DNA from 3 places in the Mesobacillus sp. genome. Region 3 is predicted to be linked to each of the others. Evidence: predicted binding sites of a transcription regulator. Region 3 holds the regulator's gene; each other region holds the start of a gene.
What was found. The regulator Rex, encoded in region 3, represses fermentation and respiration genes when NADH is low (regulators of the CRP and FNR family bind a similar motif). The targets are predictions, from matches to a motif close to TTGTGAAATATTTCACAA.
Positions count from the first base shown of each region.

Region 1: AC3EBE_RS04170 (formate/nitrite transporter family protein) is a predicted target of Rex. The motif match lies at 1,529-1,546, and genes of this name have one in related genera.
Region 2: AC3EBE_RS23195 (AtpZ/AtpI family protein) is a predicted target of Rex. The motif match lies at 2,237-2,254, and genes of this name have one in related genera.

Region 1 covers NZ_JBYNSB010000012.1:320,503-324,044, reverse strand. The annotation lists gene AC3EBE_RS04175 (helix-turn-helix transcriptional regulator) at 135-1,379, shown strand; gene AC3EBE_RS04170 (formate/nitrite transporter family protein) at 1,572-2,387, shown strand; partial or broken gene AC3EBE_RS04165 (DUF3977 family protein) at 2,533-2,702, shown strand; gene AC3EBE_RS04160 (ABC transporter ATP-binding protein) at 2,820-3,542, opposite strand, start outside.
Region 2 covers NZ_JBYNSB010000061.1:196,411-199,952, forward strand. The annotation lists gene AC3EBE_RS23175 (F0F1 ATP synthase subunit B) at 1-199, opposite strand, end outside; gene atpE (F0F1 ATP synthase subunit C) at 448-660, opposite strand; gene atpB (F0F1 ATP synthase subunit A) at 736-1,446, opposite strand; gene AC3EBE_RS23190 (ATP synthase subunit I) at 1,471-1,842, opposite strand; gene AC3EBE_RS23195 (AtpZ/AtpI family protein) at 1,849-2,070, opposite strand; gene AC3EBE_RS23200 (S8 family serine peptidase) at 2,385-3,542, opposite strand, start outside.
Region 3 covers NZ_JBYNSB010000028.1:5,263-8,804, reverse strand. The annotation lists gene AC3EBE_RS10935 (CPBP family intramembrane glutamic endopeptidase) at 361-1,092, shown strand; gene AC3EBE_RS10930 (YdiK family protein) at 1,096-1,296, shown strand; gene AC3EBE_RS10925 (redox-sensing transcriptional repressor Rex) at 1,456-2,121, opposite strand; gene moaC (cyclic pyranopterin monophosphate synthase MoaC) at 2,148-2,642, opposite strand; gene AC3EBE_RS10915 (ABC-F family ATP-binding cassette domain-containing protein) at 2,812-3,542, shown strand, end outside.

The DNA of each region.
Region 1 (3,542 bases), on a different contig from region 3:
ACAGAGAAAGCGAATACCTTACAATAAATTATCAGAAATATACAAATATTTAATATACTATAAATTTTTATACCTTAAATTGTATAAGGATGTAACTTGAAAAATTTGTTTCTTTGAAAAGGAGGGGGGAGAAGATGTATTCTATCAGACTTGCAGTCGACGATGAAAAGGAGCTGAAAAAGCTGACAGACTGGGTAATTGAAGAATTCAGCGAGATGTGCCAGCTGGCAGAAGATGAAGCTGACAGCACTCATGCTGATATGGCGATTTTAGAAGTTAGCAAATGGCATGACTGGGTAAAAATACATAGATTCCGGAAACGGAATGGAGGCTGCCGGATCATTCCGCTGCTTGATCCGTCTTTATTGCACACATCTCCGCTTGCGATTGAATTCAAGCTTACATACCTTCTGGTTAAATCGGTGAAAAAGCATATATTTATTCGCACCTTGAAACGGGCAATAGATGAACTTGATACTGAGAATGCAAGCTTCATGGAAAGTGATGAATTTTACAGCCAAATCCAAGGGGAGCAGGCGAAGGATCTTACTTCCCCGCATTTTCAGGAGGCTTTTATTCGGCGGCTTCTGGGTGGTGAGGTGAAGTCAGAGGATGAGCTGCTTCAGTCTCACTATTTTCTTGCCGGGCACTCAATGCCAAACGTGGTTTGCTTTATCCAGGGCTTTATCCTCTGCCCTGGGAATAGGGAACAGGAGGGCTGGCAAGCACCTAATGTCATTCAGGATTTTTTAAGAACGAAATTTCAAGGCTATCCGATTTCCTTTCTTTCCTATCGCAAGCATTTGCTGATGCTGCTCCAGATTCCTGTGGAATACGGTTCTTTGAAACACTGGAAAGAAGGAGAGGACGGGATTTTGAGTGCGATTGATGAGCTGAAAAGGGAATACGGAATCCACTTGTATATGGGAGTTGGTTCTGTCTATCGCGAACCGTTGATGCTTCACCATTCATACAAGGAAGGCTGCAAAGCCAGGCGGACTTCGCCATATGAAAGGCTATCGCTTCGTTATTATGAGGAGATCACAAAGGATTCCCAGATTCTGAAGTGTACAGAATATATTGCGCAATATTGCACCGAAGATCTTTCTATAAAACAGGTAGCAGACCAGATTAATCTCAGCGTTCCCTATTTCAGCCGAATCTTTAAACAGGAGACAGGCCGTAATTTTGTAGAATACGTCACCTTTGTCCGGATGCAGCGGGCAGTGTGGCTGTTAAGGCATACAGACCATACTATTGAAACTATAGCCGAAGAACTAGGCTACAACACACCAAACTACTTCAGCGGCACCTTCAAAAAATACGTCGGATTAACCCCAAGAGACTACCGTGCTACAGAAGAAATAATTTTCATATGAGATTACTGCAACGCATTAAAGCGGTGGGGGTCAGACCCCCACCGCTTTAATGTGTTAAAGTCTCGCTTTTCGTGTATCGCCTTAGAAAACGTAAAGAAATGTTCACAGAGGGGAAGAAGGGTTATGAGGTACAATGATGAAAGAGATGTATGTGAAAAACATCACAAATTGTAAAACTAAAGGATGATAGCCATGTCATATTACAAATCGGAAGAAATCATGGAGATGACGATTCAAACGGGTACGAAGAAAACGTCGTACCCGCTGCTGAAAACCTTGATCCTTGGCTTTCAGGCAGGGGCATTCATCGCGCTGGGTTACTTGCTCTATATTCGGGTAACCGCACCGCTGACAGGGCCGCTTGAAGGTTTGAGTGGTTTGATTGGGGCTTCCATTTTCCCAATCGGATTGATCCTAACCCTTCTGGCAGGAGGAGAACTTTTGACTGGGAATATGATGGCGGTGCCTCTGGCTGGATTCGCGCATAAAATTACTTTGCGGATGGTGCTGAAAAACTGGATTTTGATTGCCTTCAGCAATTTCCTCGGAGCCATCTTCATCGCGTATTTTTTTGGGCATTTAACGGGCCTCACTGAGACAGGGGTTTTTCTCGAGAAGACAGTCAGCATCGCGGAACATAAAGTGGAAGCGACATTCCTTCAGGCTTTTCTCTCGGGGATTGGCTGCAACTGGCTGGTAGCGGCTGCCGTATGGCTTTCCTACGGTGCCCAGGACATGGGCGGCAAGATTCTCGGCATCTGGTTTCCGACGATGACCTTTGTTGCGATTGGCTTCCAGCACGTGGTCGCGAATATGTTCGTCATCCCCGCTGCCATCTTCTCCGGGCACCTAAGCTGGATCGAGTTTTTACATAATTTTGTCCCCGTCTTTTTAGGTAATGCAGTAGGAGGAAGCATTTTTGTCGCAATGGCCTATTGGTTCGCTCTTAAAAAGAAACCCGCCCAGCAAGAACTCAAAACCGTGCAAATCAAAAAAATGAGCATGTAGACGCTTTACCGCATCACCGCACCGAGGGTCAGACCCCTGGTGCTTTAACGCGTTACTGTCTTGGAGCCACACCCCAGGTGCTGAAGGAGAAATCGGTAAGAAGATGGAATAATAGATAATAATTTGATTAAGGGGTTTGTTACTTGTGAAATACATAGAGTTTGGGATTGGCAACAACTGGCTCATTAGGACGGAGACGGAGCTGGAGGACGGAACGGAATATGAAGAGAGGGCATCAAAGGCCCAATTCAATTCAAATCTATATATGTAAGGCTTTGGATTGGCAGAAGGGTTTTTATCTGGGATTCGTCCGAAGGCAGCAAAAAAGGTAAAAAGGATCGCAGGAAATTTAAAATAGTCGTTGGCATTGTCAGTTTGTAAAATAGCAAAAAAGGTCCGTTCGTGTTTTAGGTGAACGGACCTCTTATATTTCTATGAATTGGCCAGTTGCTGCTCAGCAAATTCCCGATACAGTGCGTGTGAGTGAACCAACTCGCTATGTGTGCCGACCCCAGTGACTCTGCCTTTCTCGATAAATACGATTTTATCGGCATCGACGATTGTGGAAAGCCGGTGGGCGATGACGAAAGTGGTACGGCCTTCCATCAGGCGGGTGAGCGCTTCCTGGACGATGCCTTCTGATTGGCTGTCAAGGCTGGCGGTCGCTTCGTCCATCATCAGGATTTTCGGATCACGGAGGAAGGCACGCGCGATGGCGATTCTCTGCCTCTGGCCGCCGGAAAGCTTGACTCCCCGCTCGCCGACCTCGGTATCGAGCCCCTTCGGAAAGTCAGCGATGAATTGGTCGGCGTAAGCCATTTTCGCAACCTCCCACAGGCGTTCGTCGGGAATCTTATCGCCGTCCTCAAGGCCATAATACAAATTCTCGCGGATGGTTCCGGCCATCATCGCGCTTTCCTGCGGCACATAGCCAATCTGGCTGCGCCATGAATCAAGCGACAGCTGATGAATCGGTGTGCCGCCAATTTTGATTTCACCGGCAGTCGGCTCGTAAAAGCGTTCAAGCAAGCCAAACATCGTCGTTTTGCCGCCGCCGCTCGGACCAACGAATGCAATCATTTGTCCTGGCTGGGCCTCAAGTGATACGCCTTCGATCACCGGTTCCTCTTCACTGTAGGCAAAAGAAACGTTGTC
Region 2 (3,542 bases), on a different contig from region 3:
CTTCGGCACGGCTCTTTTCCGCCGCTCCGATTTCGCCAGCAATGTGCTCTTCACGCTGCTTCATGATGCCCATCAATGGACCCCATGCGAACTTTTTAAGCAATGCTAACAAAACAAGGAACATAACCAGCTGGAATAAGATGTCTCCTGTGTTCAAGCCGCCGTGTTCAGCAGCTGCTCCCAATACTAAGAAATTCATTGTTAACACCCTCGATTCACTCCCTTCAAGAGTTGTGTGCCGTGATAAAAAGGTCCAACATCGAGACGCTTTGCGCCCGGGCTCCCCGTTCATAAGAACTGAGGCTTGCCCCTTTTTTATATAAAACGAATGTTTTAATACTTAGTTATTGGCTCTTTTCAGTTACTGAAAAGAGCTTACATAATAGAATGGCGAAGGTTCGCGCGGAATGATCTTCGCCATTACTATTTCAATATGAATAACGCTTATTAACCACCAATAACCATGAACGCGATAACTACAGCGATGATAGGAATCGCTTCGACTAACGCAACCCCGATGAACATTGTAGTTTGAAGCATACCTTTAGCTTCTGGCTGACGAGCCATACCTTCTACTGTACGTGATACGATAAGACCGTTACCAATACCTGCACCAAGTGCTGCCAAACCGATTGCGATTGCTGCTGCTAAAAGACCCATTATTTTGTTTCCTCCTTTAATGTATGAAAAAATAATTTTTTAAAAAGTTTTGTCCAATAAATGAACAGGTATATATTAATGGTCATGGCTCACTTTATGGGAGAGATAAACCATCGTTAACATTGTGAAGATAAACGCCTGGATTCCGCCGACGAAAATCGAGAATCCTTGCCAGGCGAGCATTGGAACGATAGCGGCCAAGTGTCCGCCTACGCCAGTTGCAAGACCGGCAGCTAGCAGGGAAAGAAGAATTTCACCCGCGTAAATGTTTCCGTAAAGACGGAGACCAAGAGTAAGCGTATTTGCGAACTCTTCAATGATTTTGATCGGGAACATAAACCAGAATGGTTTGAAGAATTCCTTCCCGTATTCAGCAGTACCCTTCAGCTTGACACCATAGTAGTGGGATAGCCCTACAACCATGACTGCAAGAGTCAGAGTGATGACTGGGTCAGCCGTTGGCGATTTCCACCAAAGCACACCGTCATATACGATTGAGAATGGAAGTCCTAGCATGTTGGAAACAAAGACGTACATCATCAATGTAATTCCAAGCACGTGGAATCTTCCCCCGTCCTTCCAGTCCATCGCACTGTTGATAATTCCTTTTACGAAATCCATCACCCATTCAAAAAAGTTCTGGATCCCTGTCGGTTTCATCGCTAGATTGCGAGTTGAAAGTACTGCAACGATGAAAACGATAGCACTTGCTACTGTGATCATCAGCATGTTTGCCAAGTTAAAAGTAAGCCCAAATAAATGTAATAATGGAGCTTCATGATGCATCCGTTAATTCACCTCTCTTCCCCGCTAGTTACGTTTATGAAAAGACTGGACAAAAAAATCTATCATAATGACAATATAGGATGTCATTAATCCCAATACGGAAAAAATAAGACTTATACGCTCCGGATATTCCATCGCGATGATGACTACAAGTGCTCCGGTTGCGAGCCTCGAGATGAACCCAAGTGAACGCACCTTCTTCCCCTGCAAAACCGAGTCCCCAAAGCGGTCCATTTTCCTTGCAAGCTGCCACAAATTAAAAAGGCTCAGGCTTGTACCGAATATCAATCCAGCAAATTCAGATTGATAGCTTGTAAAGCCATACCCGAGTACATACAGTGATAGCAAGGTAAATATGTATTTTCGATGACGTTGGAACATATCCTTGATTTCCATTTATGGCTAGTCTCCTGAGAAGAAGTGTTGGACGAGGCGAAGCATGGCATACACACCTGCCGCCAATCCGATCAGCAATCCGAATATTAAGAAAAGCGGGTCTGTACCAAGGGTACGGTCGAGCCATCTGCCGGAAAAAATGCCAATTAAAATGGAGCCTACCAATTGAGATAGTATAGCGGACATGAGTGCCATCGCTTTATATGGGTGGCGGTTGTTTCGGCGCATAAAAACGCATCCTCACTTTTGAGAATGGACGATCAGGGGGATGAAAAATATTTTCTGAAAAAACAATATCTTTCATTTAAAAAAGCTTGCAAATCAACATTGAAAACCTTATCATTTTATGCCCTAAGTAAGCATACAATAGGCAAATGTCAATGTCAATCCATTGGGGTGAAAAAATTCACAAAGTTTTCACTGAACTTCAAATACCAATAACCCTATATTAGAATTATTTTTTTTGACTGGAAAAATTCCCGTTCATTTTCTAATTTCCCATAGACAAAATGGATATCCAATCCAAATAAAGCCGGCAGGAATCATTCCCCGCCGGCCATGTTTGCTGCCTGCTGCTTATCAATCACGATAAAAGTTTCAATCGTGCTTTCACGCCCTGCTTTTTTTGCGAAAACTTTTGCCAAATACACGCCGTCCTCCGGCAATTTTTCGAGAGGGATTTCCTTGCCTGCCATCCCTTTCTTCAGCTTCCGGCCCCAATCAAGGTAACCGATGAAACGATACTGATCAGGATCAAAGAGCGCGATGCCGAACTCTTCAGCGCCACCCGGGAGATAGACCTCATACCGGTAGGCATTCCCGCTATCAGCAGGAGCAAAATCAAAGCCCATGACCCGTGGATAATCCGGCTCCTCCAACACATACAAATACGGTATCGTGATTTTATTTTTCCCATCATCCAGCAGCAGGCTGCCATCGTGGATCTTATTTTTCAAATGCTGTGGAGAAACCTTCATCGCCAGCTGCAGTTTTTTCGATTCGTTGGCACCGAGGGTAAAACTTAATGGGAGCTCCCACTCAATTCCAGATTCCTTCCTGGGAATGTCAAATGAATACCTTTTAGCATGGCTGCTTATATTTTTGACTTCTACCATGGCCGTATGGCGGTGCTTATCGTCCGACAGCTGGAATTTCCCGAATTGCAGCGAACCAGGCATGACGAGACTTTCCGTCTTGATTGCTGATTCAGTCTGGATCCTGCCAGCACCCTGTTCATATGTCCGATAAGTTTTGCCTGTCCTGTCTGAAATTCGCTTGGCCGTGTTCATGATTGCTGCTTTGATCTCGTATGGCCCCCAATCTGGATGGGCCTGCTTGATCAGCGCTGCCGCTCCCGCCACATGAGGCGCTGCCATGCTTGTTCCCTGAAGCAGCAAATATCCACCGGGGATTGTGCTGTTGATCGCAACTCCCGGGGCCACAATGTCAGGCTTGATTTCCCAGGTGACTGTCACCGGCCCGCGCGAGCTAAAATCGGCCAGGATATCTTTTTCTTCTATTAAATTAATCCTTAGCAGCAGATTCCCTTTTTCCAGCTGCTTTTTCAAAGCGAGGCCATCCTTCTTGCTGATGGCCGCAACCGGGATAGTCAGGCTCTCCTCCAGGTTTCCAAAGAAGGTGCCTTTCGTATTGTTATAAATGATCATGCCAATGGCGCCGGCCTCCATGGCATTCTTCGC
Region 3 (3,542 bases):
GAGTGCTAACACAATTTATATAATAATGAATCTCCATTTTTTTTGCAAGCATGAAGTCCAATTTTTTTTATAAAATTTATTAATCCCCAGCTGCCGGGATTACCGCGACAAAATCAGCTATTTCCCGATTTATTTCGATTTTGCAGCAAGGCTTTTAGGGGATCGGACATCCCTAAAAAAGTCCACCTTAAAGAGTATGCATCGGCCTCATGATCTTTAACCGTTTTTTTAAGCCAGGCACCTGCAATTTGAACTTTCAGGGTCTCTGCTAGTAAAATGGAGAGATAGTGTAACAACGGAACCTTTATAGAATTGAATCGTATATAAACTTATGAACTTGCCCTAAAGGAGATTAGCATATTGAAAAAGGAATATTGGTACATCATCATCATTTATATTGCCATGCAGCTTTCAAGCCTTGTTGGCCTCCCGATTGTAGCATTCGTAGGAGCTGCAATGGGCAAAAGCCTGAAAGAGATGGAAACACTCTCGATTCCTTACTGGCTTGTGATCAGTTTCAGTCTAACTCTGGTCATCGTGCTGCTTATTTTACGAAAAGAAAAGAGGATGGAGGATGATTTACGCGGAATGGCTTCGCCAGCAAGTTCGGCAGCCTGGGCGATAGCCGGTGTGTTCCTGGCATTGATGGCCCAGTCCATCGCGGCAAGCATTGAACAGATGCTCGGTATTGAAATGGGCTCGGAGAACACCCAGGATATCATCAACCTGATTGAAAGCTTCCCCGTCGTCATCCTTGTGAGCTCAATCATCGGTCCGATATTGGAGGAAATCGTCTTCCGGAAAATCATCTTCGGCAGCCTTCATAAAAAAATGAACTTCTTTTTTGCGGCATTGATCAGTTCGGTTATTTTTGCGCTTGCTCATATGGAGCCTGAGCATGTCATCCTGTATTCCGCGATGGGCTTTACCTTTGCCTTCCTATATGTAAAAACAAAACGAATCATCGTACCGATCATTGCCCATGTTACAATGAATACATTCGTTGTCCTGCTTCAGTCCGTATTCAGAGAAGACATTGAGAGAATGATAAGAGAAGCAGAAAAAATCCAAAGCTTTATTGGGGGACTTTAATTAATGAGACAATCTCCTTTATTTTCAGGCATTGTCTACATCTTGTTAGGCAGCTTGTTCACCTACTTCGCCATCCAGAATGTCAATGAAACTGGCTGGGGATTTTTCACATACCTGCTCGTCCTGCTCGCTACCTTCGACTTCGGGTCTGGCATCAGGATGATCCTGTTCCATTTCAAACTGAAACAAATCCAAAAAAAATAGCCTCTTCGATTGAAGAGGCATAGACTGCAGTTATCGTACAAATGAATTTCATTATTCTAAAGCAACACTCATGTCTGTCCTTCAAACCAAAAAAGGGTCCGGAATTCCGGGCCCTTTTGTCTATAAATTAAACCCTTCCACTCGAAGAGGCTATCTCTTTTACAATTCTTCTGCTTCTGTTTCGACATCAGTCGGATAATGTTTAAGGAAATAAATTAATGATTGCAGTTCTACCGCCAGGTCAATATGGTGGATCCTGATGGATGAAGGTACATTCAGTCTTGCAGGCGTGAAGTTCAAAATCCCTTTGACATTTGCCTGGACTAATCGATCGGTAATCGGCTGGGCAACAGCTGACGGAACAGTCAGGATCGCAACCTGCACGCCTTCCTCGACCACCTTTTTATCAAGGTCATCCATATGGTAGACCGGCACTTCGCCAATCTTCGTGCCAACCTTATCCGGGTCAACATCAAAGGCAATTTCAATCTTCGTATTATTGTTCTTGGAAAAATTGTAATTCAAAAAGGCTGTACCGAGATTACCTACCCCGATCAGCGCCACTTTCGTGAGCTCATCCTGATCAAGTGTCTTCCGGAAAAAGGTAAGCAGATAATTCACATTATATCCATACCCTTTTTTGCCAAGCGCACCAAAGTAGGAAAAATCCCTTCTGATTGTGGCAGAATCAACCTTTACCGCTTCACTTAGCTCAGCTGATGAAACCCGCTGCTTCCCAGATGAATGCAGGTTCAGCAGGAAACGGTAGTACAGCGGCAAACGTTTTGCCGTTGCCTGCGGAATTTTCATAGGCTCGTTCGTCATACTCCATCCTCCACCCTGTTCTAGATTTAAATCAACTTATCTTCTCTCTTAAAATCACCGTTCTTCCCGCCGGTTTTTTCGACGAGGTATGTCTTGCCGATCACCATTCCTTTATCCACGGCCTTGCACATATCATAAACAGTCAGCGCACATGCTGAAGCTGCTGTTAACGCTTCCATTTCTACACCGGTGTTCCCTTTTGTTTTTACAGATGCAGTGATATTTAAAATATAGTCACTTTCATTTTGCTCCCAATCGAACGAAAGGTCAATCCCTGTTAATGGAAGCGGATGGCACATCGGAATGATTTCCGACGTTTTTTTTGCTGCCATGATGCCGGCAACCTGGGCAACAGCCAGTACATCGCCCTTTTTCATTTTATTTTCAGTAATTCTTACATATATATCTTCATTAACAATGATGCTCGAATGGGCAACCGCTGTACGAACCGTTTCAGGTTTGTCGCTGACATCAACCATTTTCGCCCTGCCTTCTTCATTAAAATGAGTAAACTCTGCCATGTTCAAGCTCCTTTCAAACAAAATAATACACTATTTTCACAAAGTTGTGTGTGAACTTTGTTGCCAACTTCACAAATTCCTTGCCAAACCTTCATTTGAAGGGGGCGCATATATTGCCGAGCCTATTTGAATGGGGTACACTATCTCTAAGGCAATAGAGGTGAAAAAAATGATATTATTACAAGTTAATCAGCTTTCAAAATATTTTGCTGCTGATCTTATTTTATCGAATATAAAGTTTGAAATACAGACAAATGACCGTGTTGCCCTTGTTGGCCGCAATGGGGCTGGAAAATCGACCCTCCTCAAAATCATCGCTGGACATGAAAGCCATGATGGCGGTGAAATCATCCGTCCAAAGGGTACAAGCATCGGTTATCTCGCACAAAATACTGGGCTGGAGTCCGAGAAAAGCATCTGGGACGAAATGCTTGGCGTCTTTTCCCATCTTCACAGCATGGAAAAGGACCTTCGCCGGCTAGAGGAAAAAATGTCGGATCCTGACATCCTGTCAAACCAGACAGAATACGACAGAGTTCTAAAAGAATATGATATTCTGCAGGTCCAGTTTAAGGAAAAAGGCGGATACCAGTATGAAGCGGACATCCGTTCAGTTTTGCATGGCCTGAACTTTCATTCCTTTGATTATTCCACAAAAATATCCACTTTAAGCGGGGGCCAAAAAACAAGACTTGCATTAGCCAAGCTCCTGTTGACCCGCCCGGATATTTTAATCCTGGACGAACCGACGAACCACCTGGATATTGACACTCTTTCGTCGCTGGAGCAGTATCTGCAAGGCTACCCTGGCGCAATCCTGATTGTGTCCCACGACCGTTATTTCCTGGATAAGGTCGTCAATCAGGTCTATGAAATCTCCCGCCACCAGCTGACGAAATT